One region of the Streptomyces sp. NPDC059564 genome, then DNA from elsewhere that is predicted to be linked to it. Evidence: riboswitches for the same ligand, from Rfam matches in the RefSeq annotation. Region 1 holds a riboswitch; each other region holds the start of a gene.

Region 1 (9,682 bases):
TCGCAGCGCGGCAGGTCGTACCGGAGCCGCCGTCGTCGACGTACACCGGGCGCAGCGGATCTCCGTCGCCGAAGCAGGACTTGTATGAGTAATGTCTGCCGGATGGACAGCACGATGCATATGCCGACGGAAGAAGACCTGGAGCTGCTCGAGTTCGCCCGGCGCGTGGTCGAGGCCAACGGTGACGGTGAGGTGCACACCGTCGGGGCAGCCGTGCGAGACGCACAGGGCCGGATGTTCGGCGGCATCAACCTCTATCACTTCACGGGCGGACCGTGCGCGGAGTTGGTGGCGCTCGGGCACGCGCGCGCTGCGGGAGCGCGTGACCTGGCGGCGATCGTCGCCGTCGGCGACACGGGGCGCGGCGTACTGGCGCCCTGTGGCCGGGACCGGCAGGTCCTGCTGGACTACCACCCGGACATCCGCGTCCTCGTGCCGGTGGCCGACAGCATACGCAGTGTCGCGATCACCGACCTTCTGCCTCACGCCTATGTCTGGGCGGAGCAGTCCGCGATGTCCGACGGGGCCCTGAGTTCGGCCGCGACGCAGTCCCTGCATTTCCATCGCGACTATCTCGATGCCGTACGCAGTGGGCGGAAGACGACCACGGTGCGGTTCCGGGACCCTGTGGAGACGGGCCCGGTGAACATGGTGTTCGAGCTGGACGACGAGGTAGTGCTGCCGGGTGCGGTCACTCGGGTCACGTCCAAGGACGTTGCCGAGTTGAACGAGGCGGACGCCGTCGCCGACGGGTTTCGCGATCTTGCCGAGCTGCACGAAAGGCTGCGGTTCCACTACCCCGACATCAAGTCGACCGACGAGGCCGTCATCGTTCACTTCCGTCTGACGAACTGACGGCTTCACAGCGCCCGGTCAAGTCTGCGGGAGGTAGACGATGTTGGGCGTGCCCGTGGTGGGATGCGGGGTGATGTGGGTGCGGACGTCGTAGACCTCGGACAGCAGGGCTTGCGTCAGGACCTCGTCCGGTGGGCCCGACGCCACGACGCGGCCGGCCGCCAGTACGTACAGGCGGTCGCAGAAGGTCGCCGCCAGGTTGAGGTCGTGCAGGACCAGCAGGCTGGTGGCCGGAAGCCGGCGCACCAGGCCCAGGATCTCCAGCTGGAAGCGGATGTCGAGGTGGTTCGTCGGCTCGTCCAGGGCGAGCAGGCCCGGTTCCTGGACGAGGGCGCGGGCGACGAGGGCGCGCTGGCGTTCGCCGCCGGAGAGTTCGTCGAAGCGGCGTGCGGCGAAGGCGGCCGCGCCGACGGTCTCCAGGGCCGCGTCGACGCGCTGGGCGTCGTCCGGGCCGTCCTGTTCCCAGAACCGCTTGTGCGGGCTGCGCCCCATGGCGACGACCTCGCGGACCGTCAGCCCGAGGGTGCCGGCCGCGTCCTGCGGGACCGCCGCCACCCGCCGGGCGCGCCCCTTCACGCTCAGCGAGCCCGCGTCGGTCCCGTCGAGCAGCACCCGTCCGGAGGTGGGCCGGAGGGTGCCGTAGACGCAGCGCAGCAGCGTGGTCTTGCCGCTGCCGTTCGGGCCGACCACACCCACCGTCTCGCCGGGCCGGGCGGTGAGGTCGACTCCGTGCAGCAGCGGCTGCCCGTCGATCTCGTAACGCACGGCCTCCACGGCGAGTTCCACCGGACTCCCGGCCGTCATCCGGCCACTCCTTCGGTTCGGGTGGACCTGCGCAGCATCCACAGGAAGAACGGTCCGCCCACCAGCGCGGTGACCACGCCGACGGGTATCTCCTCGGGCGCCGCGGCCGTACGGGCGACCAGGTCGGCCAGGGTCAGGAACACGGCCCCGCCCAGCGCGGCGACGGGCAGCAGCGCCCGGTGTCCGGCGCCGACCACCATGCGGGCGGCGTGCGGAACCATCAGCCCGACGAAGCCGATCGCCCCGCTGTAGGCCACCAGTACCCCGATGACGAGGGAGGTGAGGACGAAGACGGCGGCCCGGAAGCGGCCGGTGTCCAGCCCGAGGGTGTGCGCGCCCTCCTCCCCCGCGAGCAGCAGGTCGAGCGGCCGGGCCAGGGTGACGAGCACGCCGGTGCCGACGAGCAGCGCGGCGGCGGGCAGGGCGAGTTCGTCCCAGCGGGCGCCGCCGAGCCCGCCCAGGGTCCAGAAGAGCACGGAGCGGATCTGGTCGGGGCGCGCGGACAGGACGAGGACCAGGCTGGTCAGGGCGGACAGGACGTACTGCACCGCGACTCCGGCCAGGATCAGCCGGCCGGTGGTCATGGTGCCGCCGCGCCGGGCCATCGCGTAGACGGCGACGAGCGCGGCCATGGAACCGGCGAACGCGGCGAGCGGCACCCCGGCCCCGGTCGCGAACCCGGCGGCGCCCGCGCCCGCGGCGGTCCCGAAGACGAGGACGAGCACGGCGCCCGCCGAGGCGCCCGAGGAGGCGCCCAGCAGGAAGGGATCGGCCAGCTGGTTGCGCACGAGGGCCTGGAGCACGGCGCCCGCGACGGCGAGTCCGGCGCCGACGACCATCCCGAGGAGCACCCGGGGCATGCGGACGTCCCACACGATGGAGGCGAAGGCCCCGCCGCCCGCCCCCGGCCCGGCGAGCAGGAGGTCGAGGACCTTGCCGGGGCCGATCCGTACGGGCCCCAGGGCGAGCCCCGCCACCCCCGACGCGGCGAGCAGGACGGCGAGCAGGACGAGGACGGCGGTGGTCCGGCGCCGCTTCACGCGGCGTCGGGGTGCAGCTGGCGGCCCAGGGACTCGGCGGCGTCGGCGACCCGCACGCCGAGGACGGCGGATGACAGCGGCAGTACGACGAACCGCTGGTTCCTGATCGCGGGAACCTGCGCCAGCGCCGGGTCGTTCAACAGGCGCCGCTTCTTGGACTCGACGGTGGTGCCGCCGTAGTCGTAGATGAGGACGACCTCGGGCTTGCGCTCGATGACCTTCTCCCACGACACGTCGCCGAAGGTGTCCTTGAGGTCGGCGAAGACGTTCGTCCCCCCGGCGCGGGAGACGATCTCGTTGCCTATGCCGTCGCCTCCCGAGGTGAAGGCGGAGTCCTCGCCCGAGTCGTAGACGAAGACGGAGGGCCTGGGCTTGTCCTTCACCCGTGCGGTGACGGCGTCGACGCGGCGCTGCTCGTCCTCGATGAGGGCGGCGCCGCGTTCGGGCACGCCGAAGGTCCGGGCGACTTCGGTGATCTCGGTCTTCAGCTGGGCGAGGCCGACGGGGCCCTGGGTGCAGTACTCCACGCTCAGGCGGGAGTTGATGCCGGACTTCGCCAGTCCTTCGCGGTCGCGGCCCTGCGCCTTGTCGAAGGCGCTGGCGTAGCCGCCGTACACGAAGTCGGGGTCGGCGCCGAGGAGGACCTCCTTGGAGGGGTACTCCTCGGCCAGCACCTTGATCTTGTCGTAGGCGGGCCGGTAGGCGGGCAGCACGGAGTCGTCGAGGTAGGCCGTGCCCGCGATCCGGTCCTGGAGTCCGAGGGCGAGCATGATCTCGGTGGCGTGCTGGTTCATGGTGACGGCCCGCTGCGGCGGCGCCTGGTAGGTGCTGCTGACACCGCAGTTGGTGAGGGTGTACGGGAACCCGGGCGCGGCTTTCGCTTCGGAGGCGGCGGGCCGGCCGGGTCCGCCGCAGGCGGCGAGCGGGATCAGGAACGCGAGGGCGGCGAAGGAGCGCAGGGCTGCGCGGGAACGCGACATGGGGAGGCCTCTCCGGGGGATCCTCGTCCCCGGTCGAAGTGAAGAGGCGGCGCGTCAGTGTCTGACTTCCGGGATCCCGCGGGCGGGATCACCGGTCACAGTGGCGGGACCGCACCGGATTCGCACCGGTTTCCTGTCCTGCGCCGCCCGGGACAACCCGGCCAAGTGTGCCAGATGCGGCCTTTTGCCCGGAACTCCAGCCCCCCGGCCGGATCCGGACGCACCGGAGGCCCGTGTCGGCGGCGGTTTGCGCGCGGGCACGGGCCTCTGGCTGTTTTCCGATGGCAGGGGCGGCAGGAGTCGAACCTGCGACCTACGGTTTTGGAGACCGTTGCTCTGGCCAGCTGAGCTACACCCCTTCGGTGGGACCAACCATGGCACGGCGCGCCGCGAAGATCCACCGAATTCCGGGGTCAAGTGGTGTGGATTTCGGCCCGGGTGTGGGCGCCGCAGGCCCGGAGCCAGCCGATCAGTTGGGTGTTCTCGCTGGTCAACGCCATGTCCAGGGGTGTCTGGGCGGCGTGGCCGATCCAGTCGATGTCCGCGCCTTGAGACAACAGGTACTGGGCCGTGGACAGTTGGCCGCCGTGGCAGGCGTTCCAGAACGCCCAGTCCACCTCCTCCGGTTCGGCCGGCTCCGCGTCGAGGAGGGCCGTGACGCGGTCGAGCAGGCCGAGGGTGGCGGCGTCGTGGAGATCGGGGCGGGCACCGTGCCCCAGGAGGCGGCGGGCGGCGCGCCACTGGCCGAAGGCGCGGGCGTCGGCGAGCGGGGTGCCGGCGCCGATCAGCCCGCCGGTGGCCTCGATGTCGGCGCCCGCCGCGACGAGGGCGTCGAGGGCCGTCACGTCGTCGTTGCTGGCGGCCCAGTGCAGCGGGGTCTCCTCGTGCGCGCCGACGAAGCGGGCCGCCGGGTCGGCTCCGGCCGCCACCAGGAGGGCGATCACCTCGGCGGTGTGCGGGCAGTGCCCCGGCCAGTCGGTGGCGAGGTGCAGCAGGCTGCGCTCCCCCGCCGCCGCGCCGCGCTTGACGACGCGGGCGCCGGCGAGCCCGGGATGGTCTTCCAGGAGCCGGCGCAATGCCGCGAGGTCGCCGCCCCGGATCGCCGCGGTGACGGCCGCGGCCAGGGGGTCGTCCGATTCCAGTCGCAGCACGGCCCGTCCTCTCCTGCGGGTACGCCGCGCCTCCCGGCCGGCGTCGGGGACTGAGCGTAGCCGCCGGGTCGGCGGGTGACCGGTGCCGACGGGCTCGGCGGGTCAGTCCTCGGGGATGACCCGGCCGTCCTCGTCGAGCGCGAGGTGGATGCGGGCGGGGTCCTGGCTGTTGATGTCGGACGGGCGCGGGCCTTCCGGTCCGTCGGGGCCCCAGCGCAGCAGGCGGCGGGTGCGGGCGATCCGGTACGTGGCGCCCTGGAATCCGAGCCGGTTCACGCGTCCGGCGCGCAGCACGTCGGCGGCTTCGGCGTAGGCGGCCAGCTTCCCCGCCGGTCCCCCGCCGGCCGCCGGGGTGCGGGCGTCGGTGTGCGGGTCGGCGTCGTCGGGGATGAGGCCGCGCATCCGGGGCCACATCCACGTCAGGGCGAAGTCCAGCGACTTGCGGGCGGCGTGCGCGCTCGCGTGCGGGCCGCTGACCGGGGTCCAGCCGCGGGCGCGGCTCTGCTCCACGACCGTGAACGTCGCGGGCAGCAACAGGACGTCGGGGTGGGTGTCGAGAGCCCGCCGCGCGTCGGCGCGCACGTCCTCGGGGAACCGCTCACCGGTGTAGCGCAGGCCGCGCAGGGCCAGCTGCTCCACGGCCTGCGTCGGGGTGACCGGCGCGGCCGGGTCCAGGACCAGGCCGCCGTCGATCCCCGGCTCCTTGACGGCGCGGTTCCAGTCGGGGGCCGGGGGCTCCGGATCGCTCGGCCGGGGCTCCTCGATCCCGCCCGGGCCCGCGCCGGCGTACTCCTCGGCCCGTACGACGCGGTACCGGGTCCCGGCCAGGTCCAGTTCGTCGACCCGCTCGCTCTCCAGCCGGGCCACAGCGGCCAGCAGGGCGCGCCGCTCCGCCCTGTCCCGGGCCTCGTCCTTGGCCCGGAACCACAGCGCCGAGTTCAGGCTGTCGCGCGCCAGCTGCGGGCAGCCGGCCGTCACCGCGATCACCACCCGCCACCGCTGCCCGTCCCCGGCGTCCTGCGCCGCGACCCCGAACAACGGCCCGCGCACCACCACGTCGCCGGCGAGCACCGTGGAGTCGGCCGCGTCGGCCTCCATGACGGCTTCCACCGGTTCCACCGGCACCCGCACCACCACCGGCCGCGTCCCGCCCGGCCCCACACCCTCACGGTCCATGCCCCCATCCTGCCGACCGCGCCCCACCCCTCCCCGGCGTCCTCCCTTCCCGGCGTGCCCGCCCCGGTTTGGGGGGGCCCACGGCCGCGTCCGGCGGGGGCCCGACCCGCCGCGGAGGCGGGCGGTGGCGGGGCCGGGGCGGTCGGAGGATCGTGGGGGTGAGGGGGCGCTGAGGCAGGGGCGGAGAAGGAGGTCCCGACGATGGGCCGCACGGGTCGCCTGAGCCGCACGGGCCACCTGAGCCGCACGGGCCGTCTGGGTCGCCTCAGCCGTCGCGGGCGCCTGCTGCCGGGCACGCTCCTCGCCGTGCTGCTGCTCGGCGCGGGGCCCGGCGGGTCCGGGGAGACCGTTCCCCTGGACGGGAACCGGCCCGGCGAGCGCCTCGACGTCACCCTCACCCGGGTCGTGGACCCCGCGGGCTCGGCCGGCGGCGACCGGCTGGTCGCCGTAGAGCTGCGGCTGGAGAACACCGGGTCCGTGCCGTACCGGGACGCGCCCGCGGCGGCGGCGCACCTCCTCGACAGCCAGGGGCAGCGGTTCACCGGCCTGACGCAGGAGTCGCGGGCCGGAGCCGGCCTGCCGGACACCGTCAGCCTCGATCCGGGCGCCGAGGTCACCGGTTTCGTCACCTTCCGGGTGCCCCGGGACGCCGGGCTCGCGGCGGTGCAGTTCGCCCTGGACGCCGGGCTCGGTGACGACGTGGGCCAGTGGAGCCTCTCCTGAACCCGGGGAACCCAGGGGCTCAGTAAGGGGAACCAGCCACAAGTTACCTCGCCGTATGTAGTGACTTAGCCGGCGTTCGACAGTAGAACTCGTTCTCACTCCGTCGAGAGTGAGGAAGGTCACATGAGTGACAAAAGCCTGCACAGCAAGGTGTCCAAGGGCGTTTCGCGCCGCGGATTCATCGCTGGAACTGGTTCTATTCTCGGAGCCATGGCCCTCGCGGTCAACACCACTCCCGCCCAGGCGAAAACCACCGTCGGCGCGGCCGCGGCGAACGCGCCGATCGACTCCGGGGCCCATGTCCCGGCCCTGGTGATCGGCACCGGCTACGGCGGCTCGGTCGCCGCGCTGCGGCTCGCCCAGGCCGGCGTCGACGTGCACATGATCGAGATGGGCATGGCCTGGGACACCCCCGGCAGCGACGGCAAGATCTTCGCCAACACGACGAAGCCCGACTACCGTTCGTACTGGCTGCGCACCAGGACCAAGGCGCCGCTCAGCAATTTCCTCGGGTTCCCCATCGACAAGGACGTCCCCAAGTACACGGGCATCCTGGACGCCGAGGAGATGGGCGGGATCATCGTCTACCAGGGCCGCGGGGTCGGCGGCGGCTCGCTCGTCAACGGCGGCATGGCCGTGACGCCCAAGCGGCAGAACTTCGCGGCCATCCTGCCCTCGGTGGACGCGGAGGAGATGTACTCCACCTACTACCCGCGCGCCAACGCCGGTCTCGGGGTGGGACTCGTCGACCCCGACTGGTTCGAGACGGTGGACTGCTACCAGTTCGCCCGCGTCGGCCGCAAGCACGCCCAGCGCTCGGGGTTCCCCTTCGTCTTCGTCCCGGACGTCTACGACTGGGACTACATGAAGCAGGAGGTCGCCGGGACCGTCCCCAAGTCCGCGGTCGACGGCGAGATCCTCTACGGGAACAACGCCGGGAAGAAGTCCCTCCAGAAGACCTACATCGCCGCGGCCAGGGCCACCGGCAAGGTCGGCATCTCCCCCCTGCACCGGGTCACCACCGTCTCCCCCTCGGGCGGTGGCGGCTACACGGTCGCCATGGAACAGCTCGACACCACCGGGGCGGTGGTGGCCACCAAGACCGTCACCGCCGACAAGGTGTTCTTCGCGGCGGGCAGCGTGGGCACCAGCAAGCTCCTGGTCCGGCTGAAGGCCACCGGCGCGCTGGCGAACCTGAACGACGAGATCGGCAAGGGCTGGGGCGACAACGGCAACGTCATGTGCGGCCGCGCGAACCACCTGTGGGACCCCACCGGCAAGGTGCAGGCCTCCATCCCCTGCGGCGGCATCGACAACTGGGACGCGGGCGGCGCCTTCGCCGAAGTGGCCCCGCTGCCCACCGGGATCGAGACGTACGCCTCCTTCTACCTCTCGATCACCAAGAACCCCAACCGTGCCCAGTTCACCTGGAACGCGGCCGCCGGCAAGGTCGACTTGAACTGGCAGACCGCCTGGAAGCAGCCCTCCATCGACATGGCGAAGACCATCTTCGACAAGATCAACTCGAAGGAGGGGACGATCTACCGGACGGACCTGTTCGGCACCAACAAGATCTGGGGCGACCACCTCACGTACCACCCGCTGGGCGGTGCGGTACTGAACAGGGCCACCGACAACTACGGCCGCCTCCGCGGCTACACGGGCCTCTACGTGATCGACGGAGCGCTGATCCCCGGCAACACCAGCGTCAATCCGTTCGTGACCATCACGGCCCTCGCCGAGCGGAACATAGAGAAGATCATCGCCACGGACCTCTGACGGGGAACGGATCCCGGGGCCGGGCGGAGGGTGGACCTCCGTCCGGCCCCGGGCCGTGTCAGCCGCTCGGCAGCACACAGACGCTGTCGAGGCCCAGCACGTGGTTGAGCCGGCCGAAGGCGAGCCAGGAGCCGATGCTCATGCTCAGCTCCACGATCTCCACCTGGCTGTAGTGCGCGGTCATCCGCTCCCAGAACTCCTCGTCCAGGTTGTGGTGGTCCAGGGCGTAGCGCTCGGCGTACTCCGCCGCGAGCCGCGTGCGGTCGTCGAAGGCCCCGGTGGTCCGCCATGCGGTGACGGCGTCGGGGAACTCGTCCTCGACCGTCTCGCCGTCCCGGTCGGTGCGCCAGTCGAGGCAGAAGACGCAGCCGTTGATCTGCGCGATGCGCAGCCGGGCGGCCTCGAACTCGCGCAGGCCGAGGGTGGTGTGGGCGTAGACGGACAGGGAGAAGTTGGCGGCGGCCATGCCGATGCCGGGGACCATGTCGCCCCACACGTACTCGATCGGGTGCTGCCCTTCGGGAATGTCGATTCTCATGGCTGTTTCCTTCCGAGTCTGCCGACTGCGGGACGCAGCGGGATGTCGAGCGCGTCGTAGAGTCCGGGCTCCGCGTCGACCAGCCAGTCGATGGCGCCGACCAGCCGGCCCACGGCGGTGGCGTTGCCGCCCGCGGAGCGGTTGTCGCCCTCGTCGGTGCACTCGACGGTGACCTCGATGCGCGGGCGGCCCTCGATGACGACGCGGTGGGCCCCGGTGCCGTCGGGCGGTGTGGGCCAGTCGGGGGCGCAGGACGGGTGGATGCGGGTGACGTGTTCGATGACGATGCGGGGTTCGCCCTGGACGATGCCCTGCACCTCGAAGCGGATGGCGCCCTGGGTGCCGGCCGCGAACTCGCCCATGGTGCGGGTGGTGACCGTGGTGTCGAGGGCGCGGCGGTCGGAGGTCTCGCGGATCTCGTCGAGTTCCACGCCGAGGGCGCGGGCCATCATCCGGACCTGTCCGCCCCACACCATGGTGGGGACGGAGGGCATGAGCATCATCGGCTCGTAGTCCATGGGCTGGCCCATGCCGACCAGGTAGCGGACGGAGTCCGGCTGGTCGTAGGTGGAGTAGTCGAAGATCTCCTGGCAGCGGATCACGTCCACCGTGGTGCCGAGGCCGCTGAGCAGCAGC
Region 2 (9,682 bases), on a different contig from region 1:
GGGATCCCGGTGCGGGGCCTTCCGCCGTGCGACCCGGGACCTAGAAGTCCTCGTCCAGGTCGACCGTGCCCTCGACCGCGACCTGGTAGGCCGACGGGCGGCGCTCGAAGAAGTTCGTCAGTTCCTGGACGCCCTGGAGCTCCATGAACGAGAACGGGTTCTGCGAGCCGTACACCGCCGGGAAGCCGAGGCGGACCAGGCGCTGGTCCGCGACGCACTCCAGGTACTCGCGCATCGACTCGGTGTTCATGCCCGGCAGGCCGTCACCGCACAGGTCGCGGCCGAACTGCAGCTCCGCCTCGACGGCTTCCTTCAGCATGTCGGTGACCTGCTGCTGGAGGGCGTCGTCGAAGAGCTCCGGCTCCTCCTTGCGGACCGTGTCCACGACCTCGAACGCGAAGTTCATGTGCATGGTCTCGTCGCGGAACACCCAGTTGGTGCCCGTGGCGAGGCCGTGCAGCAGGCCGCGCGAGCGGAACCAGTACACGTACGCGAAGGCGCCGTAGAAGAACAGGCCCTCGATGCACGCGGCGAAGCAGATCAGGTTCAGCAGGAAGCGGCGGCGGTCCGCCTGCGTCTCCAGCCGGTCCAGCTTCTCGACCTCGTTGATCCACTTGAAGCAGAACTGCGCCTTCTCGCGGATCGACGGGATCTCCTCGACGGCGTCGAAGGCGGCCGCGCGGTCGTCCGGGTCGGGCAGGTAGGTGTCGAGCAGCGTCAGGTAGAACTGGACGTGCACGGCCTCCTCGAACAGCTGGCGCGACAGGTACAGGCGCGCCTCCGGGGAGTTGATGTGCTTGTACAGGGTCAGGACGAGGTTGTTCGAGACGATCGAGTCGCCCGTCGCGAAGAACGCGACCAGACGGCCGATCATGTGCTGCTCGGCCGGCGTCAGCTTCGCGAGGTCGGCGACGTCCGAGTGGAGGTCGACCTCCTCGACGGTCCAGGTGTTCTTGATCGCGTCCCGGTAGCGCTCGTAGAAGTCCGGGTAGCGCATGGGACGCAGGGTCAGTTCGAAGCCCGGGTCGAGCAGGTTCTTCTTTGCGGTGGAGCTCATTACTGGCAGGCCTCGCAGGACTCGGGGTTCTCAAGGGAGCAGGCCAGGGCGTCGGCGTCGACGGCCTGCGGGAGCGGGGTGGCCGCGGGGACGGCGCTGCCGGAGGCGGCGCGGGCGATCTTCGTCGCCGGGCGCGAACGCAGGTAGTACGTGGTCTTCAGACCCTGCTTCCAGGCGTACGCGTACATCGAGCTCAGCTTGCCGATGGTGGGCGTCTCCAGGAACAGGTTCAGCGACTGCGCCTGGTCGAGGAACGGCGTACGGGCCGCCGCCATGTCGATCAGACCGCGCTGCGGGATCTCCCACGCCGTGCGGTACAGCTCGCGCACCTCGGCCGGGATCCAGCCGAAGCCCTGCACGGAGCCGCTGGACTCGCGCAGCGCCTCGCGGGTCTGCGCGTCCCACACGCCGAGCTTCTTCAGCTCCTCCACCAGGTAGCCGTTGACCTGGAGGAACTCGCCGCTGAGCGTCTCGCGCTTGAAGAGGTTGGAGACCTGCGGCTCGATGCACTCGTACACGCCCGCGATGGAGGCGATGGTCGCCGTCGGGGCGATGGCCAGGAGCAGCGAGTTGCGCATGCCGCTCTTCGCGATGCGGGCGCGCAGGGCGTCCCAGCGCTCGGGCCAGTTCAGCTCGACGTCGTAGTGGTCGGGGTGCAGGACGCCGCGGGCGGTGCGGGTCTGCTCCCAGGCCGGGAGGGGGCCGCTGCGCTCGGCGAGGTCGCAGGAGGCCTCGTACGCGGCCAGCATGATGCGCTCGGAGAGCTTGGTGGACAGGGCCTTCGCCTCGGGGGAGTCGAAGGGCATCTTCATCTTGAAGAAGACGTCCTGGAGGCCCATCGCGCCCAGGCCCACGGGCCGCCAGCGGGAGTTGGAGCGCCCGGCCTGCTCGGTCGGGTAGAAGTTGATGTCGACGACGCGGTCGAGGAAGGTGACGGCGGTGCGGACGGTCTCGTCCAGGCGCTCCCAGTCGATCTCCCCGTCCACCACGAAGGCGCCCATGTTGACCGAGCCGAGGTTGCAGACGGCGGTCTCGCCGTCGTTGGTGACCTCGATGATCTCGGTGCACAGGTTGGAGGAGTGGACGACCGTGCCCGGCTCGGCGGTCTGGTTCGCCGTGCGGTTGGAGGCGTCCTTGAAGGTCATCCAGCCCTGGCCGGTCTGCGCGAGGGTGCGCATCATCCGGCCGTACAGGTCGCGGGCGGGCATCGTCTTGCGGGCCAGGCCGGCCTCTTCGGCCTTGCGGTAGGCGGCGTCGAAGTCGTCGCCCCACAGGTCGACCAGCTCGGGGACGTCGGCCGGGGAGAACAGCGACCAGTCGGCGTCGGCGTTCACGCGGCGCATGAACTCGTCCGGCACCCAGTGGGCGAGGTTCAGGTTGTGCGTACGGCGCTGGTCCTCACCGGTGTTGTCGCGGAGCTCCAGGAACTCCTCGATGTCCGCGTGCCAGGTCTCCAGGTAGACGGCGGCGGCGCCCTTGCGGCGGCCGCCCTGGTTCACGGCGGCGACGGAGGCGTCGAGGGTCTTCAGGAACGGCACGATGCCGTTGGAGTGGCCGTTGGTGCCGCGGATCAGCGAACCGCGGGCGCGGATGCGGGAGTACGACAGGCCGATGCCGCCGGCGTGCTTGGAGAGGCGCGCGACCTGGTGATAGCGGTCGTAGATCGAGTCCAGCTCGTCCAGCGGGGAGTCCAGCAGGTAGCAGGAGGACATCTGCGGGTGGCGGGTGCCGGAGTTGAAGAGCGTGGGGGAGGACGGCAGGTAGTCCAGGCGGCTCATCAGCCGGTAGAGGGAGGCGACTTCCTCGACGGCCTGGACGGACTCGTTCTCGGCGAGGCCGCAGGCCACGCGCAGCATGAAGTACTGCGGGGTCTCGATCACCTGGCGGGTGATGGGGTGGCGCAGCAGGTAGCGGCTGTGCAGGGTGCGCAGGCCGAAGAAGCCGAAGCGGTCGTCCGCGCCCTCGGCGAGCGCGTGCTCGACCAGGGAGTCGAGCCGGGCGGCGTGGAGGGCCACGAACTCGGCGGTGCGGTCGGCGATCAGGCCCTCGCGGTGGCCCACGGCGACGGATTCGGCGAAGGAGGTCGACCCCTGGCCCGCGGCCTCGTCGGCCACGGCCAGCGTGAGCAGGCGGGCGGCGAGGCGGGAGTACGCCGGGTCCTCCGAGATCAGGCCCGCGGCGGCCTCGGTGGCCAGCCCCCGCAGCTCGGCCTCGTCCGCGACGGAGCTGCGGCCGCGCAGGGCGGCGGCGGCGACCCGGCCCGGGTCGGTGTCGGCGAGGTCGGCCGTCAGCTCGGTGAGGGTCCGCAGCAGCGCGGCCCCGGGGCCTTCGGCTGCGGGCTGGTCGGACTCGGCGCGCGGTGCGGCAGGCGCGATGGTCACGGGGGGAGCTCTCCCTCGCTCGGCCCGGTCATCGGCGGGGCGGGGCGCGGGCGGGCGCATGCGGGCGTGGCGGGAAGGCGCACCACCGCATGGCGTCCACCGGCCCAACCGCGAGGCCCGGACGAATCGGCACCCGGTTCGGTCGAGCCGGGCGCGCTGTCGGCAGGTCCTCGGACTTGCGGAGCACGAATGGGTGCACTTCACACCGTTGCGGGACAGTTCCGGATTCGCACCGGATTCCCCTGCGACGACAGCAGCCATGAGCATACATGTGGGGGCGGCCCGATGCGGTAGCCCCCACATGTAGTGTCGGCGCGCCCTTCGCTCAGCGTGGTGTCACAGCTCCAGTCGGTATGTGAGGAGGGTCAGCGCGGGGATCGGGGACCAGTCCAGCTCCGGCGTACGGACGAAGCCGAGGCGCCCGTAGAGGCGTTGGGCGCCCTCCATGGCGGGCTGGGTCGACAGCACCAGCGCCGTGACCTCCAGGGCCCGGGCACGGTCGACGCAGGCGCGTACGAGGGCCTCGCCGACCCCCTTGCCGCGCGCGGCGGAGGTCACGGCCAGCATCCGGAACTCGGCCTCGCCGGGTCCCGCGATGTCGGCGAGCCGGCTGCCGGGTGCGGCGAACGTCACTCCGCCGAGCAGCTCTTCGTCCTGTGCCGCGACGAGCACCTCGCCGTCGCCGGCCCGGCCCGCGACGTCCCGCAGGACGTTCAGGTAGTGGTCGTCCTCGTTCAGGTCGAGCAGTCCGTCCCCGGTGTAGGCCTGCCCGGTGATCTCGCCCAGCTCGTCGTATTCGGCGGGCACGGCCGCCCGGATCTCGAAGTCCATGGCTCCGAGTGTGCACGGGCGCCCGCGCGAAGGGCCGCCGGGTTCCCTCGGAGGGGAGCCCGGCGGCCCGGTGTCCTGCGCGGTGCGGGGTTCAGCAGCAGCGGAAGCCCTCGCGGGGGTCCGCTTCGCGGGCGTCCGTGCGGGCCCGCTCGAAGGCGCGCCGGGTCAGGACCTCGGCGTCCGGGTCGTGCGAGCGGGCGTGGGCGACGTAGCGCTCGTACGCGGCCTCGCCCGAGAACTCCCGTACGTAGAACCGCGCCTTCGCCAGCGCCCCGCGGACGCCGCTCACCTGACGGGTTCCGGGACCCGGCCGCCGCCGCTGTCGAGGCCGGCCGCCGCGAGCTCGGCCTTCTCCTCGGCGGTGGCGACCAGCCCGGCCGGGGCGACGATCTTCGACTCGGTCCACGGCACCTCGGACAGCCGCACCGAGCCCGGGTCGGCGACGGCCTTGAGACAGGTCCGGGCCGCGTCCGCGAGCACGATCAGGATCAGCACCGCGAAGAGCGCGGACAGGACGCCGTCGACCGTGGCGTTGGTGACCACGGTGTGCATCTCGTCCATGTTCTTGGCGGGCGGCAGCACCTTCCCCGCGTCGATGCCGCTCTGGTACTTGTCGCGCTGCGCGAAGAACCCGACCTTCACGTCCTCAGAGAAGATCTTCTGGTAGCTCGCGGTGAGCGTGACGGCCACGTCCCAGGCCAGCGGGACGCCCGTGATCCAGGCCCACTTGAGCCGCCCGGACTTCACCAGCAGCGTGGTGCAGACGGCCAGGGCCACCGCCGCGAGCAGCTGGTTCGCGATCCCGAACAGCGGGAAGAGCTGGTTGATGCCGCCCAGCGGGTCCTTGACGCCGACCCACAGGAAGTACCCCCAGCCGCCGACCACGATCGCGCTCGCCAGCCACACGCCCGGCTTCCAGCTGATGTCCTTGAAGGACTTGTGCACGTTGCCGAGGGTGTCCTGGAGCATGAAGCGGCCCACGCGGGTGCCCGCGTCGACCGTGGTCAGGATGAAGAGCGCCTCGAACATGATGGCGAAGTGGTACCAGAAGGCCTTCATCCCGGCCCCGCCGATGACGGAGGAGAAGATGTCCGACATTCCGAGTGCGAAGGTCGGCGCGCCACCCGTACGGGACAGCAGGCTGGTCTCCTCCACGTCCTTCGCGGCCTGCGCGAGGGCCTCGGGGCTGATGGCGAAGCCGAGGTGGGTGACGGCCTCGGAGGCGGTCTGGACGGTGGCGCCGACGACGCCGGCGGGGGAGTTGACCGCGAAGAAGAGGCCGGGCTCGATGATGCACGCGGCGATCACGGCCATGATGGCGACGAAGGACTCGGTGAGCATCGCGCCGTAGCCGATGACCTGGACCTGCGTCTCCTTCTGGATCATCTTCGGGGTGGTGCCGGAGGCGACCAGCGAGTGGAAGCCGGACAGCGCCCCGCACGCGATGGTGATGAAGACGAAGGGGAACATCGAGCCGGCGAAGACCGGGCCGTCGCCCCGGGCGGCGAAGTCGGTGACCGCGGGCATCCGCAGCGTCGGCATCGCGATGACCACGCCGACCGCCATCAGGGCGATGGTGCCGACCTTCATGAAGGTGGACAGGTAGTCGCGCGGCGCGAGCAGCAGCCACACGGGCAGCACCGAGGCGATGAACCCGTACGCGACCATCCAGACGACCAGGGTCTCCTTCTCCAGGGTGAACACGTCCGCCCAGGAGGACTCGGCGACCCAGCCGCCCGCGACGATGGCGAGGAGCAGCAGCGCGACGCCGATGACGGAGACCTCGGTGACCCGGCCCGGCCGCAGGACGCGCAGGTACACGCCCATGAAGAGGGCGATCGGGATGGTCATGCCGATGGAGAAGACGCCCCAGGGCGAGTGCGCCAGCGCGCCCACGATGACCAGTGCGAGCACGGCCAGCAGGATGATCATGATGACGAACACGGCGACGAGCGCGGCGGCCCCGCCGACCGGGCCGATCTCGTCGCGGGCCATCTGGCCGAGCGAACGCCCGTCGCGGCGGGTGGAGAAGAACAGCGTCACCATGTCCTGGACGGCGCCGGCGAAGATGACGCCCGCGACGATCCAGATGGTGCCCGGCAGGTAGCCCATCTGCGCGGCGAGCACCGGGCCGACCAGCGGGCCCGCGCCGGCGACGGCGGCGAAGTGGTGGCCGAAGAGGACGCGCCGGTCGGTGGGGTGGAAGTCGACACCGTTGTCGAGGCGTTCGGCGGGGGTGGCCCGGGTCTTGTCCACCTTCAGCACGCGGTTCGCGATGAAGCGCGCGTAGAAGCGGTACCCGATGGCGTACGAGCCCAGCGCGGCCGCGAGCAGCCAGGCGGCCGAGATCTCCTCACCCCGGGACAGAGCCAGCACGCCCCAGCCGATGGCCCCGACGAGGGCCACGCCCACCCATATCGCGATGGACCGGGGAGTGAGCCCGCCCGAACGGGACGGCGAGCCCGGCCTGATGCCCGGGCCCGCCGTGTTCCCGGGTGTTGGAGCCCGGTCTGTCCCTGTTGCTTCCGGTTCCGGCATGATCCTCGTCCCCTCGTTGATCATCTGCTTTGAGCGCAGGGAATCTACGGGGGCCCGACCGGTGGACGTAAGCCCCCGTCCGCATAGCGGTACGAGCGTCCACCGCAGGTCGAACAGGAGTCAACCGTCTGCTACAAGGCGGGTCGCTGAAGACGGGCTACGAACTTGTAACGGTCGCCGCGGTACACCGAACGTACCCATTCGACCGGTTCGCCGTCGGCGTCCAGGGAGTGCCGGGAGAGCATCAGCATCGGCAGGCCGACGTCGGTGCCGAGCAGTCCGGCCTCGCGCGGGGTGGCCAGTGAGGTCTCGATGGTCTCCTCGGCCTCCGCGAGCCGGACGTCGTACACCTCGGCGAGGGCGGTGTACAGAGAGGTGTACTTGACGAGGGAGCGGCGCAGCGCGGGGAAGCGCTTGGCCGACAGGTGCGTGGTCTCGATGGCCATGGGCTCGCCGCTCGCCAGGCGCAGCCGCTCGATGCGCAGGACCCGTCCCCCCGTGGCGATCTTGAGGAGTCCGGCGAGGGTGTCGTCGGCGGTGACGTAGCCGATGTCCAGGAGCTGGGAGGTCGGCTCCAGGCCCTGGGCCCGCATGTCCTCGGTGTACGAGGAGAGTTGCAGGGGCTGGGAGACCTTCGGCTTCGCGACGAAGGTGCCCTTGCCCTGGATGCGCTCCAGCCGGCCCTCGACGACGAGTTCCTGGAGGGCTTGCCGGACGGTGGTCCGGGAGGTGTCGAATTCGGCCGCGAGCGTGCGCTCCGGCGGCACGGGGGTGCCGGGGGGGAGCGTCTCGGTCATGTCGAGCAAGTGTCGCTTGAGTCGGTAGTACTTGGGCACACGCGCCGTGCGAGTGGCTGCCCCGCCTTCCGGCTCCGTGGTCGCCCCTTCGGTGGCCATCGCCGCCCGCCTTCCCGACTCCAGTTTCGCTGCCGTCACCGGCTCCTCCGATATGTGCGGTCACATCGTGACACGGGTGGGAGGACAGGCCTCCTCCCTCCCCCAGGTGTCGGTCCGATAACGGACCGAGCACCCGCTCATTAGACCCTTGACACCCCTAAAGGTCTAGGCCAAGCTCCGGGTACTGGTCTACACCAATATGGATCGGATCCCGGCCCCACGGGCAGTACTTGGTACGTACGTCACCGCGGCGGGCGAGGGAAGTTGCAGGCAGCATCCCTGAGGAGGGTGGCGTGAAGCGCAAGCTCATTGCGGCGGTCGGTGTCGTGGGCATGATGGTCGGAGTCGCGGCGTGCGGCAACGGCGGCGACGACAAGGCGAAGGCCGACGCGTCGGGTGGCGCGGCCAAGGAGATCACCGTCTGGGTGATGGACGGTTCCGCTCCGAAGGCCTGGATCGACGAGGTCAACAAGGAGTTCTCGGCCAAGCACCCCGGTGTGACGGTCAAGGTCGAGGAGCAGAAGTGGACCGGCATCCAGGAGAAGGTCACCACCGCCCTCTCCGAGAACACCCCGCCGGACGTCCTTGAGCTCGGCAACACCCAGACCGTCGGCTACGCCGTCACGGGCGGCCTCGCCGACCTGTCGGGCGACAAGTCCAAGCTCGGCGCCGACGCCTGGTCGAAGGGCATGCTGTCCTCCGCCGAGGTCGACGGCAAGCTGTACGCCGCTCCGTGGTACGCCGCCAACCGCGTCGTCATCTACGACAAGAAGGCCTACGAGAAGGCCGGCATCACCGCGCCGAAGACCCGTGACGAGTGGGTCGCCGGCCTGGAGAAGCTGAAGGCCTCGGACCCGGCCGCGCAGCCGATCTACCTCCCCGGCCAGAGCTGGTACATCCTCGCCGGCTTCGTCTGGGACGAGGGCGGCGACCTCGCCGTCAAGGACGGCGGCAAGTGGAAGGGCCAGCTGGGCTCCGCCCCGGCCGCCTCCGCGATGGAGTTCTACAAGAAGCTCCAGTCCTACTCCACCGCCCCCAAGGACAAGGACGAGGCCACCCCGCAGCAGTCCACCGACATCGTTCCCAAGGGCGGCGTCTCGTCCTGGATCGGTCTCGGCTGGGAGGCCCAGGGCGCGCTGAAGGCCCTGAAGGACGCTGGCAAGGAAGGCGACTTCGGCTACTTCCCGATCCCGGGCAAGACCGCCGACAAGCCGGGCTCCGTCTTCCTCGGCGGCTCGAACCTCGCCGTGGCCGAGCGCTCCAAGAACAAGGAGCTCGCCAAGGAGTGGCTCGCCCTCGCCTCCGGCAAGGAGCAGATGACCAAGTACGCCGCCGCCACGGAGGGCGCCCTGCTCCCGAACCAGGCCGCCGCGAACTTCGCCGCCGCCCCGGGCTCCTTCGCCGAGGCCATGGCCAAGGCTTCGGTCTCCGGCAAGATCACCCCGGTCACGGCCGGCTGGGCGAACGTCGAGACCGAGCCGAACCCCATCAAGGAGTTCATGACCAAGGTCCTGAAGGGTGAGGACGCCGCCAAGGCGGGCGCGGACGCGGACAAGGAAATCGCGAACCGCATCAACAAGTAGTCCCACCCCGCAGCACCCGGCAGCACAGCGGTACCCACCACAGCAGTACCCGCAGCACCCAGCAGTGTGAGCGCACCGGGGGGTGCGGCAGGCGCCCCGCAGCGTCTGCCGCGCCCCCGGTCGCGCATTTGACTCCACAGTCAACCGCGAGGAAGCCCAGACATGACCGTGCACTCCCAGGGAGCGGCCACCAGCGCTCCACAGGACGCACCACCGAAGTCCGCCGGACTGCCGCCGAAGGCACCCGCCGCCCCGGCCGGCCCCGTCCGACCGTCTCCTCGCGGGGGCAGAAAGCGGCTCCCCACGGGGTGGCTGCCGTACCTGCTGATCGCACCCGCGGTGCTCAGCCTCGTGGTCCTGCTCGTGTACCCGCTGATCAAGAACGTGATCCTGTCC
Region 3 (9,682 bases), on a different contig from region 1:
CACCGCGAGGGCCTCCGCGAGGAGCTCGTCGGCCGGCACGATCCGGGAGACGAGCCCGGCCCGTTCGGCCTCCTCGGCGCCCATGGTGCGCCCCGTCAGGCAGAGTTCCATCGCCTTGGCCTTGCCGACGGCCCGGGTGAGCCGCTGGGAGCCGCCGATGCCGGGGATCACTCCGAGCTTGATCTCGGGCTGGCCGAACTTCGCGGTGTCGGCGGCGAGCAGGATGTCGCAGAGCATGGCGAGTTCGCACCCGCCTCCCAGCGCGTAGCCGGAGACGGCGGCCAGCGTGGGCGTACGGACCTGGCCCAGCCGGTCCCAGGCGGTGAACCAGTCGGAGAGGTACATGTCCATGTAGCTCCGCGGCCGCATCTCCTTGATGTCCGCGCCGGCGGCGAAGGCCTTCGCGGAGCCGGTCAGCACGATGCAGCCGACGTCCGGATCCCGGTCCAGCTCCTCCGCGGCGGCCACGACCTCGGTCATCACCCGGAGGTTGAGGGCGTTGAGGGCCTCCGGCCGGTTGAGGGTCAGCAGGGCCACCCGGCCCTTGCGTTCCAGCAGGATCGTCTCGTAGGTCATGCGGTCGTTCCGTTCCGGGGTCGCAGGGTCCGGACGATCGCCGAGAAGTCCAGGGCGGAGCCCTCGCCTTCGGCGAACGCGGCGTACATCTCGGCGGCCTTGAGGCCGAGGGGGGCGTCCACCCCGCCGGCCCGCAGGGCGTTGGCGGCCAGCCCGAGGTCCTTGGCCATCAGCGGGGCCGCGAATCCGGGCCGGTAGTCGCGGTTCGCGGGACTGGCCGGAACGGGCCCGGGGACGGGGCAGTTGACGGTCAGCGCCCAGCACTGCCCGGAGGCGGTGGAGGCCACGTCGTACAGGGCCTGGTGGTCCAGGCCGAGGCTTTCGGCGAGGACGAACGCCTCGCTGACGCCGATCATCGACACGGCGAGGATCATGTTGTTGCAGATCTTCGCGGCCTGCCCGGCGCCCGCCGCCCCGCAGTGCACGGCCTTCTTGCCCATGACGGACAGCAGCGGCTCCGCCGCCGCGAACTCGGCCGCGCCGCCGCCCGCCATGAAGGTGAGGCTCGCGGCGCGCGCACCCACCACCCCGCCCGAGACGGGCGCGTCGAGGGACCGGTGGCCGGCCGCCACGGCCGCCTCGTGCGCCGCCCGCGCGTCGGCCACGTCGATGGTGGAACAGTCGACGAACAGGGTTCCGGGCCGCGCGGCCGACAGCAGCCCGTCCTCCCGGTACAGGGACAGGACGTGGCGGCCCGCCGGGAGCATGGTGATCACCACCTCCGCCTCGGCGGCGGCCAGGGCGGCCGACGCGGCCGGTTCCACCCCCGTCGCGCAGGCGCGGGCCAGGAGCTCCGGCACCAGGTCGAACCCGAGGACGCGGTAGCCGGCCTTGACGAGGTTGGCCGCCATCGGGCCGCCCATGTGGCCGAGTCCGATGAACGCCACGGTGCTGCTCACCAGGGCACCTCCTGAGCCGAATCGGTCGTGGCCAGCCGCAGTTCGCGGTCGCCGAGCGGGGCGAAGAACCCTTCCACGTCCGCCGGGCCCACCTCCGCCAGCGAGGACGGGGACCACCGCGGACTGCGGTCCTTGTCGATGACCTGGGCGCGGATGCCCTCCACCAGGTCGGGGTGGGCGAGCGCGGCGCAGGACACGCGGTACTCCTGCTCCAGGACCCGCTCCAGCGGGCCGAGCCGCCGGACCCGGCGCAGCGCCGCCAGGGTGACCTTGAGCGCCGTGGGCGATTTCGCCGTCAGCGCGTCGGCCGCCGCCTTCGCGTCGGGCAGGCCGGTGGCGAGCAGCCGCCGGTGGATCTCCTCGACGGTGTCGGCCGCGTAGCAGGGGTCGATCCAGGCGCGCGCAGCGGCCAGTTCGCCCGGCGGCGGGTCGGCCACGAAGCGGGGGAGGACCTCGGGTACGCAGGACCGGGCCGGTTCCGCCGCCAGTTCCGGCAGTCGCGCCGCCGGGACGAAGTGGTCGGCGAGCCCGCACAGCAGGGCGTCGGCCGCACCGACCGCCGTACCGGTGAGGGCCAGGTGGGTCCCGAGTTCGCCCGGGGCGAGCGCCAGCAGGTAGGTGCCGCCGACGTCGGGGACGAAGCCGATGCCCGTCTCCGGCATGGCGACGCGGGAGCGTTCGGTGACGACCCGTACGGTGCCGTGGGCCGAGATCCCGACTCCGCCGCCCATCACGATGCCGTCCATGAGGGCGACGTACGGCTTGGGGTAGCGGGCGATGCGGGCGTTGAGCCGGTACTCGTCGCGCCAGAAGTCCGCGGAAGCCGTCGTCCCGCCGCTCGCGTCGGCGTGGATGGCGCGGATGTCCCCACCGGCGCACAGACCGCGTTCCCCGGCGCCTTCGATGACGACCGTCTCGACGGCCGGGTCGCGCTCCCAGGCGGCGAGTGCCCCGTCGATGCGGAGCACCATGGGGTGGGTGAGGGCGTTGAGCGCCTTGGGGCGGTTGAGGGTGATGTACGCGGCGCGGCCCTCCGTACGGAGCAGCACCTCGTCGTGGGTCGCGGAGGTCGCGGAGGTCGCGTATGTCTCGTGGGGCTTGTGGGATTCGTGGGATTCGTGGTTCATCGCAGGCTCTCCGTGAGTCCGCGGGCGACGATGACGCGCATGACCTCGTTGGTGCCTTCCAGGATCTGGTGGACCCGCAGGTCCCGGACGATCTTCTCGATGCCGTACTCGCTGAGGTAGCCGTAGCCGCCGTGGAGTTGGAGGGCGCGGTCGGCGACGGCGTAGCCGGTGTCGGTGGCGAACCGCTTGGCCATCGCGCACAGCCTCGGGGCCAGGGGGTCACCCAGGTCGAGGGCTTCGGCGGCCTGCCGGACCAGGGCGCGGGCGGCGGCCAGCTCGGTGGCCATGTCGGCGAGCCGGAACTGCAGCGCCTGGGCGTCCAGGAGCCGGCCGCCGAAGGCCTCCCGGTCGGCGAGGTACGACAGGCTGCGGTCCAGGGCGCTCTGGGCGCCGCCGAGGGAGCAGGCGGCGATGCCGAGGCGGCCGCCGTTGAGGCCGTTCATGGCGATGCGGAAGCCGTCGCCCTCGGCCCCGAGCCTGCGGTCGGCGGGGATCCTTACCCCGTCGAGGACGACCTGACGGGTGGGCTGCGCGTTCCAGCCCATCTTGTGCTCGTTCGGCCCGAAGGACACCCCGGGGTCGTCGCGCTCCACGACGAAGGCCGAGATCCCGCCCGGCCCGGCCTCGCCCGTCCGGGCCATGACCACGTAGACCCCGGCGGCCCCGGCGCCGGAGATGAACTGCTTCACCCCGGTCAGGACGTAGTGGTCGCCGGCCCGCTCGGCGCGCGTGCGCAGGGCGGCGGCGTCCGAGCCCGCCCCGGGCTCGGTCAGGCAGTAGCTGCCCAGGGTGGCGGCCGAGCAGAGCCCGGGCAGCCAGCGCTCGCGCTGCGCCCGGTCCCCGTAGCGGTCGATCATCCAGGCGACCATGTTGTGGATGGAGAGGTAGCCGGCGATGGAGGGGCAGCCGGTCGCGAGGGTCTCGAAGACGAGGACCCCGTCGCCGCGGCCGAGCCCGGAACCGCCGTGCTCCTCGCGGACGTAGACGCCGCCGAGGCCGAGGTCGGCGGCCCTGCGCAGGACCTCGACGGGGAAGTGCTTGTCCCGGTCCCAGCCGACGGCGTACGGGGCCAGGTGCTCCTGCGCGAAATCGAGGGTGACCTCGGCGAGGGCGAGCTGGTCCTCGGTGAGGGTGTTCACGGCGCTCATCCCATCGTGGGGATGGTGAAGCTCGCGCCCTCCTTCGCCCCGGAGGGCCAGCGCGAGGTGACGGTCTTGGTGCGGGTGTAGAAGCGGATGGAGTCCGGGCCGTGCTGGTTCAGGTCGCCGAACCCGGACCGTTTCCAGCCACCGAAGGTGTGGTAGGCCACGGGCACCGGGATCGGCACGTTGACGCCGACCATGCCGACGCCCACCCGGCGGGTGAAGTCGCGCGCGGTGTCCCCGTCACGGGTGAAGATCGCGACGCCGTTGCCGTAGGGGTGCTCGGTGGGCAGGCGCAGCGCCTCCTCGTAGTCGGCGGCCCGTACGACGCTCAGCACCGGGCCGAAGATCTCCTCGCGGTGGATCCGCATGCCCGGGGTGACGCGGTCGAAGAGGGTGGGACCGGCGAAGAAGCCGTTCTCGTGCCCGGGCAGGGTGAACCCGCGGCCGTCGACGACGAGTTCGGCGCCCTCGGTGGCGCCGATGCCGACGTAGCGGTCCACGCGGTCCAGGGCGTCGCGGCTGACCAGCGGCCCGAAGTCGGCCTCGGGGTCGTCGGAGCGGCCGACGCGCAGGGTGGCGATCCGCTCCTTCAACTTGGCGACCAGCGCGTTCGCGGTCTCCTCGCCGACGGGAACGGCGACGGCGATGGCCATGCAGCGCTCGCCCGCCGAGCCGTACCCGGCGCCGACGAGGGCGTCCACGGCCTGGTCGAGGTCGGCGTCCGGCATCACGATCATGTGGTTCTTGGCGCCGCCGAAGCACTGGGCGCGCTTGCCGTGGGCGGCGGCGGTGGCGTAGATGTGCGCGGCGATCGGCGTGGAGCCGACGAAGCCGAGGGCCTGCACCCGCGGGTCCTCCAGCAGGGTGTCGACGGCCTCCTTGCCGCCGTTGACCACGTTGAACACGCCGGGCGGCAGGCCCGCCTCCAGGAAGAGTTCCGCGAGGCGCAGCGGTACGGACGGGTCGCGCTCGGAGGGCTTCAGGATGAAGGAGTTGCCGCAGGCGAGGGCGGGCGCGGCCTGCCACAGGGGGATCATCGCGGGGAAGTTGAAGGGGGTGATCCCGGCGACGACGCCGAGCGGGGAGCGCAGCGAGTGCACGTCGATGCCGGTTCCGGCGTTGTCGGTGAACTCGCCCTTGAGCAGGTGCGGGATGCCCGCGGCGAACTCGACCACCTCCAGGCCGCGTTGCAGGTCGCCGTGGGCGTCGGCCACGGTCTTGCCGTGCTCGGACGACAACAGCCGGGCGAGGGAGTCCCGTTCGCCCTCCACCAGCTGGAGGAAGCGGAGCAGGACCCGGGCCCGCCGCTGGGGGTTCCACTGCCCCCATTCGGCCTGCGCCTCCTCGGCGTTGGCGATGGCGGCCCCGGTGTCGGCGCGCCCGGCGAGCGGAACGCGGGCCTGGACGGCGCCGGTGTTGGGATCGTGCACGTCGGCGAAGAGGCCGGAGGTTCCGGTGGTGTGCTTGCCGCCGATGAAATGGGTGAGTTCACGGACCATGGCTGCCTGCTCTCGTCAGGGGGATCCGGGGATGGCACGGCGGACCGGCGGCGCGACCCGGTGGGGTGCGCCGCTGGGGGAACGCCGTGGGAACTACGAGCGCGCGTCGGTGTGCGCGCGCTCCGCCGGATCACCAGGGTCGTGGGTACGTACCGGTGCCATGCGTGTCTGCTCCATCCTCGTGGACAACACGAAACATTCCGCGGCCGGTATCCTGACTCCCGGATCCCCGCGTGCCGCCCGCCTTCCCGGCTCGTTCGCCAGTGGCGTGTGGATGGCAGCACACTCCCCGGTCACAGTGGCGGGACCGTGCCGGATTCACACCGGCTTCCCTGCACCGCGGACCTTCGTTCACGAACATATAGTTGGACGTCCTAGTAAGTCCACCCCCGACACCCCCTTCCGGCCGCGGTCGAGCATGGCTCGACCGCCGGGTGCGGATCAGCCCCGGTCCGCGACCGGGTACGGGACGAACGTGCTGCTGTTCTCGTCGACGGCCAGGGCGCGGCCGAGCGGCGGTACGGCCCGCTGCGGGCAGTCGAGGCGTTCGCAGAGCCGGCAGCCCATCCCGATGGGCGTGTCCGCACCGGCGTTGCCGAGGTCGAGCCCGTCGGAGTAGACGAGGCGCGAGGCGTGCCGGATCTCGCAGCCCAGCCCGATGGCGAAGGTCTTGCCGGGCTCGCCCCAGCCGCCGCGGTGGCGGGTCACGGCGCGGGCCGTCCACAGGTACCGCTGCCCGTCGGGCATGGCGGCGACCTGGACGTGGATGCGGCCGGGCGCGGCGAAGGCCTCGTACACGTTCCACAGCGGGCAGGTGCCGCCCGCGCGGGAGAAGTGGAAGCCGGTGGCCGACTGCCGCTTCGACATGTTCCCGGCCCGGTCGACGCGCACGAAGGAGAACGGCACCCCGCGCAGGCGGGGCCGCTGGAGGGTGCTCAGCCGGTGGCAGACCGTCTCGTAGCCGAGGCCGAACCGGTCGGTGAGCCGCTCGATGTCGTAGCGGAACTCCTCGGCGGCGGCGTGGAAGTCCGGGTACGGGAGGATCAGCGCGGCCGCGAAGTAGTTGGCGATGCCGATCCGGGCCAGGCCGTGCGCGGCGGAACCGGCCGCGAAGTCCTCGGCGGCCAGCCGGTCCAGCTCGACGCCGTGTTCGAGGAGGGCCAGCTGGGTGGCCATCCGGAACGCCTGCTGGCCGGGGTGCAGCCGCCCGGACAGGTGCAGCACGCGCGAGGCGGCGTCGTAGTGGTGCAGCCGGTCGGAACCGGCCGCGATCCGCACCCCGTGCCGGTCGGCGAGCCGCGCGGTCAGCGCGCGCACCACCTCCCCGGGGCGGATGCCGATCTCGCGGGCGAGGTGCTCGGCGGCGAGATCGGTGTCGTGGAGGTAGTTCTGCCTCCGGTAGAAGAACTCCCGGATCTCCTCGTGCGGGGAGCGCGGCGCCTCCGCCGCTCCGCCGCCCCGGCCGTCCGCCGCTTCCGCGAGCCGCTCCGCCAGGAGCTGGCCGCGCCGGCCCAGGTCCAGCAGGACGGCGGCGACGGCCGGCATCCGCGTGGCCAGTTCCGACAGGTCGGACGGGGAGACACGGGCCTCGGCGACCTCGGCGGCGAGGGCCTCGCGCAGGTCGGCGACGAGGCGGCTGGTGTCGCGCTCGGAGAAGAAGCCGGGATCGACCCCGAACGCCTCGGTGAGCCGCAGCAGTACGGGCACGGTCAGCGGGCGGGAGTCGTGCTCCATCTGGTTGAGGTAGCTGGGCGAGATCGCGAGCACCCTGGCCAGATCGGCCTGGGTCATCCGCCGCTCCTCGCGCAGCCGCCGCAGGCGGGCTCCCGCGTACGTCTTGCTCACCGCACTCCCCTCCCGGTCTCCCCTTCGCCGTGCCCGTCACAGTACGCGGACCCGTACCCGAACGGGGCTTCGCAACCTTGGCAAAACCGCCGCCGAAGATTCGCAAAGCTTGGCAGACGTACCTCCTTGATGGCACCCGGTGCCACTGCCAGAGTCGGTCCTGCGGCCGGCCGGACCCGGCAGCCGAGGTGGACTCCCGGGCCTGATTCACGCCCTGATGTCGGTGATCCCGGCAGCCCCACCCGGCGCCCGGCAGCATTGCTCAGCTTCGGCCCGCAGGCGGGTCCGGCGGCCGCACCCGCACGAACAGGCACCAAGTGCCAGCCAGTCGGGCATGCGCCCGGCTCCTTGGCAAGACAAGCGACGGATGGAAACGGTGACGGTCATGGCAGAGGCGAACACGACGGCGGCGGCCGAGCGGCTGGCACAGCGGTGGGCCACCGACCCGCGGTGGGCCGGGATCGAGCGCACCCACTCCGCGGCGGACGTGGTCCGGCTGTCCGGCAGCATCCGCGAGGAGCACACCCTCGCCCGGCGCGGCGCCGAGCGGCTGTGGCGCCAGCTCCACGAACAGGACTACATCCACGCGCTCGGCGCGCTGACCGGCGGCCAGGCGGTCCAGCAGGTCCGCGCCGGACTCCAGGCGATCTACCTGTCCGGCTGGCAGGTGGCGGCGGACGCCAACCAGGCCGGGCACACCTACCCCGACCAGAGCCTCTACCCGGTCAACTCGGTCCCGCAGGTGGTCCGCCGGATCAACAACGCCCTGCTGCGCGCCGACCAGATCGCCACCGCCGAGGGCGGCTCCGACACGACGGACTGGCTGGCCCCGATCGTCGCCGACGCCGAGGCCGGCTTCGGCGGCCCGCTCAACGCCTTCGAGCTGACCAAGGCGATGATCGCGGCGGGCGCGGCGGGCATCCACTACGAGGACCAGCTGGCCTCGGAGAAGAAGTGCGGCCACCTGGGCGGCAAGGTGCTCGTCCCCACCTCCCAGCACATCCGCACCCTCAACGCGGCCCGCCTGGCGGCCGACATCGCCGACACCCCGACCCTGATCATCGCCCGCACGGACGCGCTGGCCGCGAACCTGCTGACCAGCGACGTCGACGAGCGCGACGCCGAGTTCGTCACCGGGGAACGCACCGCCGAGGGCTTCTACCGGGTCCGCAACGGCATGGCCCCCGTCATCGCCCGCGGCCTCGCCTACGCCCCGTACGCCGACCTCATCTGGGTCGAGACCGGCACCCCGGACCTGGCCCAGGCCCGCGCGTTCGCCGAGGCCGTCCACGCGCGGTACCCGGACCAGATGCTCGCCTACAACTGCTCGCCGTCCTTCAACTGGAAGGCGGCCCTGGACGACGACCAGATCGCCAAGTTCCAGCGCGAACTCGGCGCCATGGGCTACCGCTTCCAGTTCATCACCCTCGCCGGCTTCCACTCCCTCAACCACGGCATGTTCGACCTGGCCCGCGGCTACGCCGAGCACGGCATGACCGCGTACGTCGACCTCCAGGAGCGGGAATTCGCCGCCCAGGCACAGGGGTTCACCGCCGTCAAGCACCAGCGCGAGGTCGGCACCGGGTACTTCGACCTCGTCTCCACCGCGGTCAACCCCGCCTCCTCCACCACGGCGCTCGCCGGTTCCACCGAGGAAGAGCAGTTCCACTGACCCGTGCCGCCGGCCCGCCGGGCCGCCCGACGGAGGGCGCCCGGCGGCCCACGCTGAGGAGAACCGCATGTCCCTGAAGTCCCCGACCGGCCGTGTGCAGGTCCTCGGCGCACCGGGTGAGCGCCACGAGGAGATCCTGACCCCCGAGGCCCTGGAGTTCGTCGGCCGGCTCGACGCCGCGTTCGCCGGCCGCCGCCTGGAGATCCTCAAGGAGCGCCGCCGCCGCTCGTGCCACCTCGCGGGCGGCACCCCGCTCGACTTCCCGCTCGCGACCCGCGCCCTGCGCGAAGACCCCCACTGGCGGGTCGCTCCGCCCGCGCCCGGCCTCACCGACCGCAGGGTGGAGATCACCGGCCCGCCGGAGCGGCGGATGACGGTCAACGCCCTGAACTCCGGGGCCGGCGTCTGGATGGCCGACTTCGAGGACGCCACCGCGCCCACCTGGAACAACGTCGTCGGCGGCCAGCTCAACCTGCTCGATGCCGTCGAACGCCGCATCGACTTCACCGCCCCCGGCGGCAAGGAGTACCGCCTCGGCGAACACCTCGCGACCATCATGGTCCGCCCGCGCGGCTGGCACCTCACCGAGGAGCACCTGGAGGCCGACGGCCGGCCCCTGTCCGCCTCCCTCGTGGACTTCGGCCTCTATTTCTTCCACTGCGCGCAGCGGCAGATCGACGCCGGGTACGGCCCGTACTTCTACCTCCCCAAGCTGGAGAACCGCTACGAGGCCCGCCTCTGGAACGACGTCTTCCTGCTCGCGCAGGAGCTGCTGGACATCCCGCGGGGCACCGTCCGCGCGACCGTCCTGATCGAGACGATCACGGCTGCCTTCGAGATGGAGGAGATCCTCCACGAGCTGCGCGAACACAGTGCCGGGCTGAACGCGGGCCGCTGGGACTACCTCTTCAGCCTCATC

Evidence for each region. Region 1 has a riboswitch for cobalamin ahead of ACFV0Q_RS22060 (ABC transporter substrate-binding protein). Riboswitches for the same ligand answer to the same signal wherever they lie in the genome.
Region 2: it holds a riboswitch for cobalamin, as region 1 does, so the genes downstream of both, ACFV0Q_RS17310 (ribonucleoside-diphosphate reductase subunit alpha) here and ACFV0Q_RS22060 (ABC transporter substrate-binding protein) in region 1, are expected to answer to the same signal.
Region 3: it holds a riboswitch for cobalamin, as region 1 does, so the genes downstream of both, ACFV0Q_RS14370 (CoA-acylating methylmalonate-semialdehyde dehydrogenase) here and ACFV0Q_RS22060 (ABC transporter substrate-binding protein) in region 1, are expected to answer to the same signal.

The regions. Positions count from the first base shown of each region.
Region 1 covers NZ_JBHWBP010000131.1:9,580-19,261, reverse strand. The annotation lists gene ACFV0Q_RS22075 (ASCH domain-containing protein) at 103-855, shown strand; gene ACFV0Q_RS22070 (ABC transporter ATP-binding protein) at 874-1,659, opposite strand; gene ACFV0Q_RS22065 (FecCD family ABC transporter permease) at 1,656-2,699, opposite strand; gene ACFV0Q_RS22060 (ABC transporter substrate-binding protein) at 2,696-3,679, opposite strand; cobalamin riboswitch at 3,715-3,854, opposite strand; tRNA gene ACFV0Q_RS22055 (tRNA-Trp) at 3,962-4,038, opposite strand; gene ACFV0Q_RS22050 (ankyrin repeat domain-containing protein) at 4,093-4,830, opposite strand; gene ACFV0Q_RS22045 (DUF5954 family protein) at 4,933-6,006, opposite strand; gene ACFV0Q_RS22040 (DUF4352 domain-containing protein) at 6,208-6,729, shown strand; gene ACFV0Q_RS22035 (GMC oxidoreductase) at 6,853-8,508, shown strand; gene ACFV0Q_RS22030 (carboxymuconolactone decarboxylase family protein) at 8,567-9,046, opposite strand; gene ACFV0Q_RS22025 (dihydrodipicolinate reductase) at 9,043-9,682, opposite strand, start outside.
Region 2 covers NZ_JBHWBP010000087.1:3,323-13,004, reverse strand. The annotation lists gene ACFV0Q_RS17315 (ribonucleotide-diphosphate reductase subunit beta) at 41-1,057, opposite strand; gene ACFV0Q_RS17310 (ribonucleoside-diphosphate reductase subunit alpha) at 1,057-3,438, opposite strand; cobalamin riboswitch at 3,582-3,715, opposite strand; gene ACFV0Q_RS17305 (GNAT family N-acetyltransferase) at 3,775-4,269, opposite strand; gene ACFV0Q_RS17300 (CstA-like transporter-associated (seleno)protein) at 4,361-4,558, opposite strand; gene ACFV0Q_RS17295 (carbon starvation CstA family protein) at 4,555-6,807, opposite strand; gene ACFV0Q_RS17290 (GntR family transcriptional regulator) at 6,939-7,703, opposite strand; gene ACFV0Q_RS17285 (extracellular solute-binding protein) at 7,997-9,286, shown strand; gene ACFV0Q_RS17280 (carbohydrate ABC transporter permease) at 9,449-9,682, shown strand, end outside.
Region 3 covers NZ_JBHWBP010000064.1:261-9,942, forward strand. The annotation lists gene ACFV0Q_RS14350 (enoyl-CoA hydratase) at 1-576, opposite strand, end outside; gene mmsB (3-hydroxyisobutyrate dehydrogenase) at 573-1,475, opposite strand; gene ACFV0Q_RS14360 (enoyl-CoA hydratase/isomerase family protein) at 1,472-2,602, opposite strand; gene ACFV0Q_RS14365 (acyl-CoA dehydrogenase family protein) at 2,599-3,750, opposite strand; gene ACFV0Q_RS14370 (CoA-acylating methylmalonate-semialdehyde dehydrogenase) at 3,747-5,246, opposite strand; cobalamin riboswitch at 5,433-5,610, opposite strand; gene ACFV0Q_RS14375 (short-chain fatty acyl-CoA regulator family protein) at 5,688-7,091, opposite strand; gene aceA (isocitrate lyase) at 7,477-8,763, shown strand; gene aceB (malate synthase A) at 8,831-9,682, shown strand, end outside.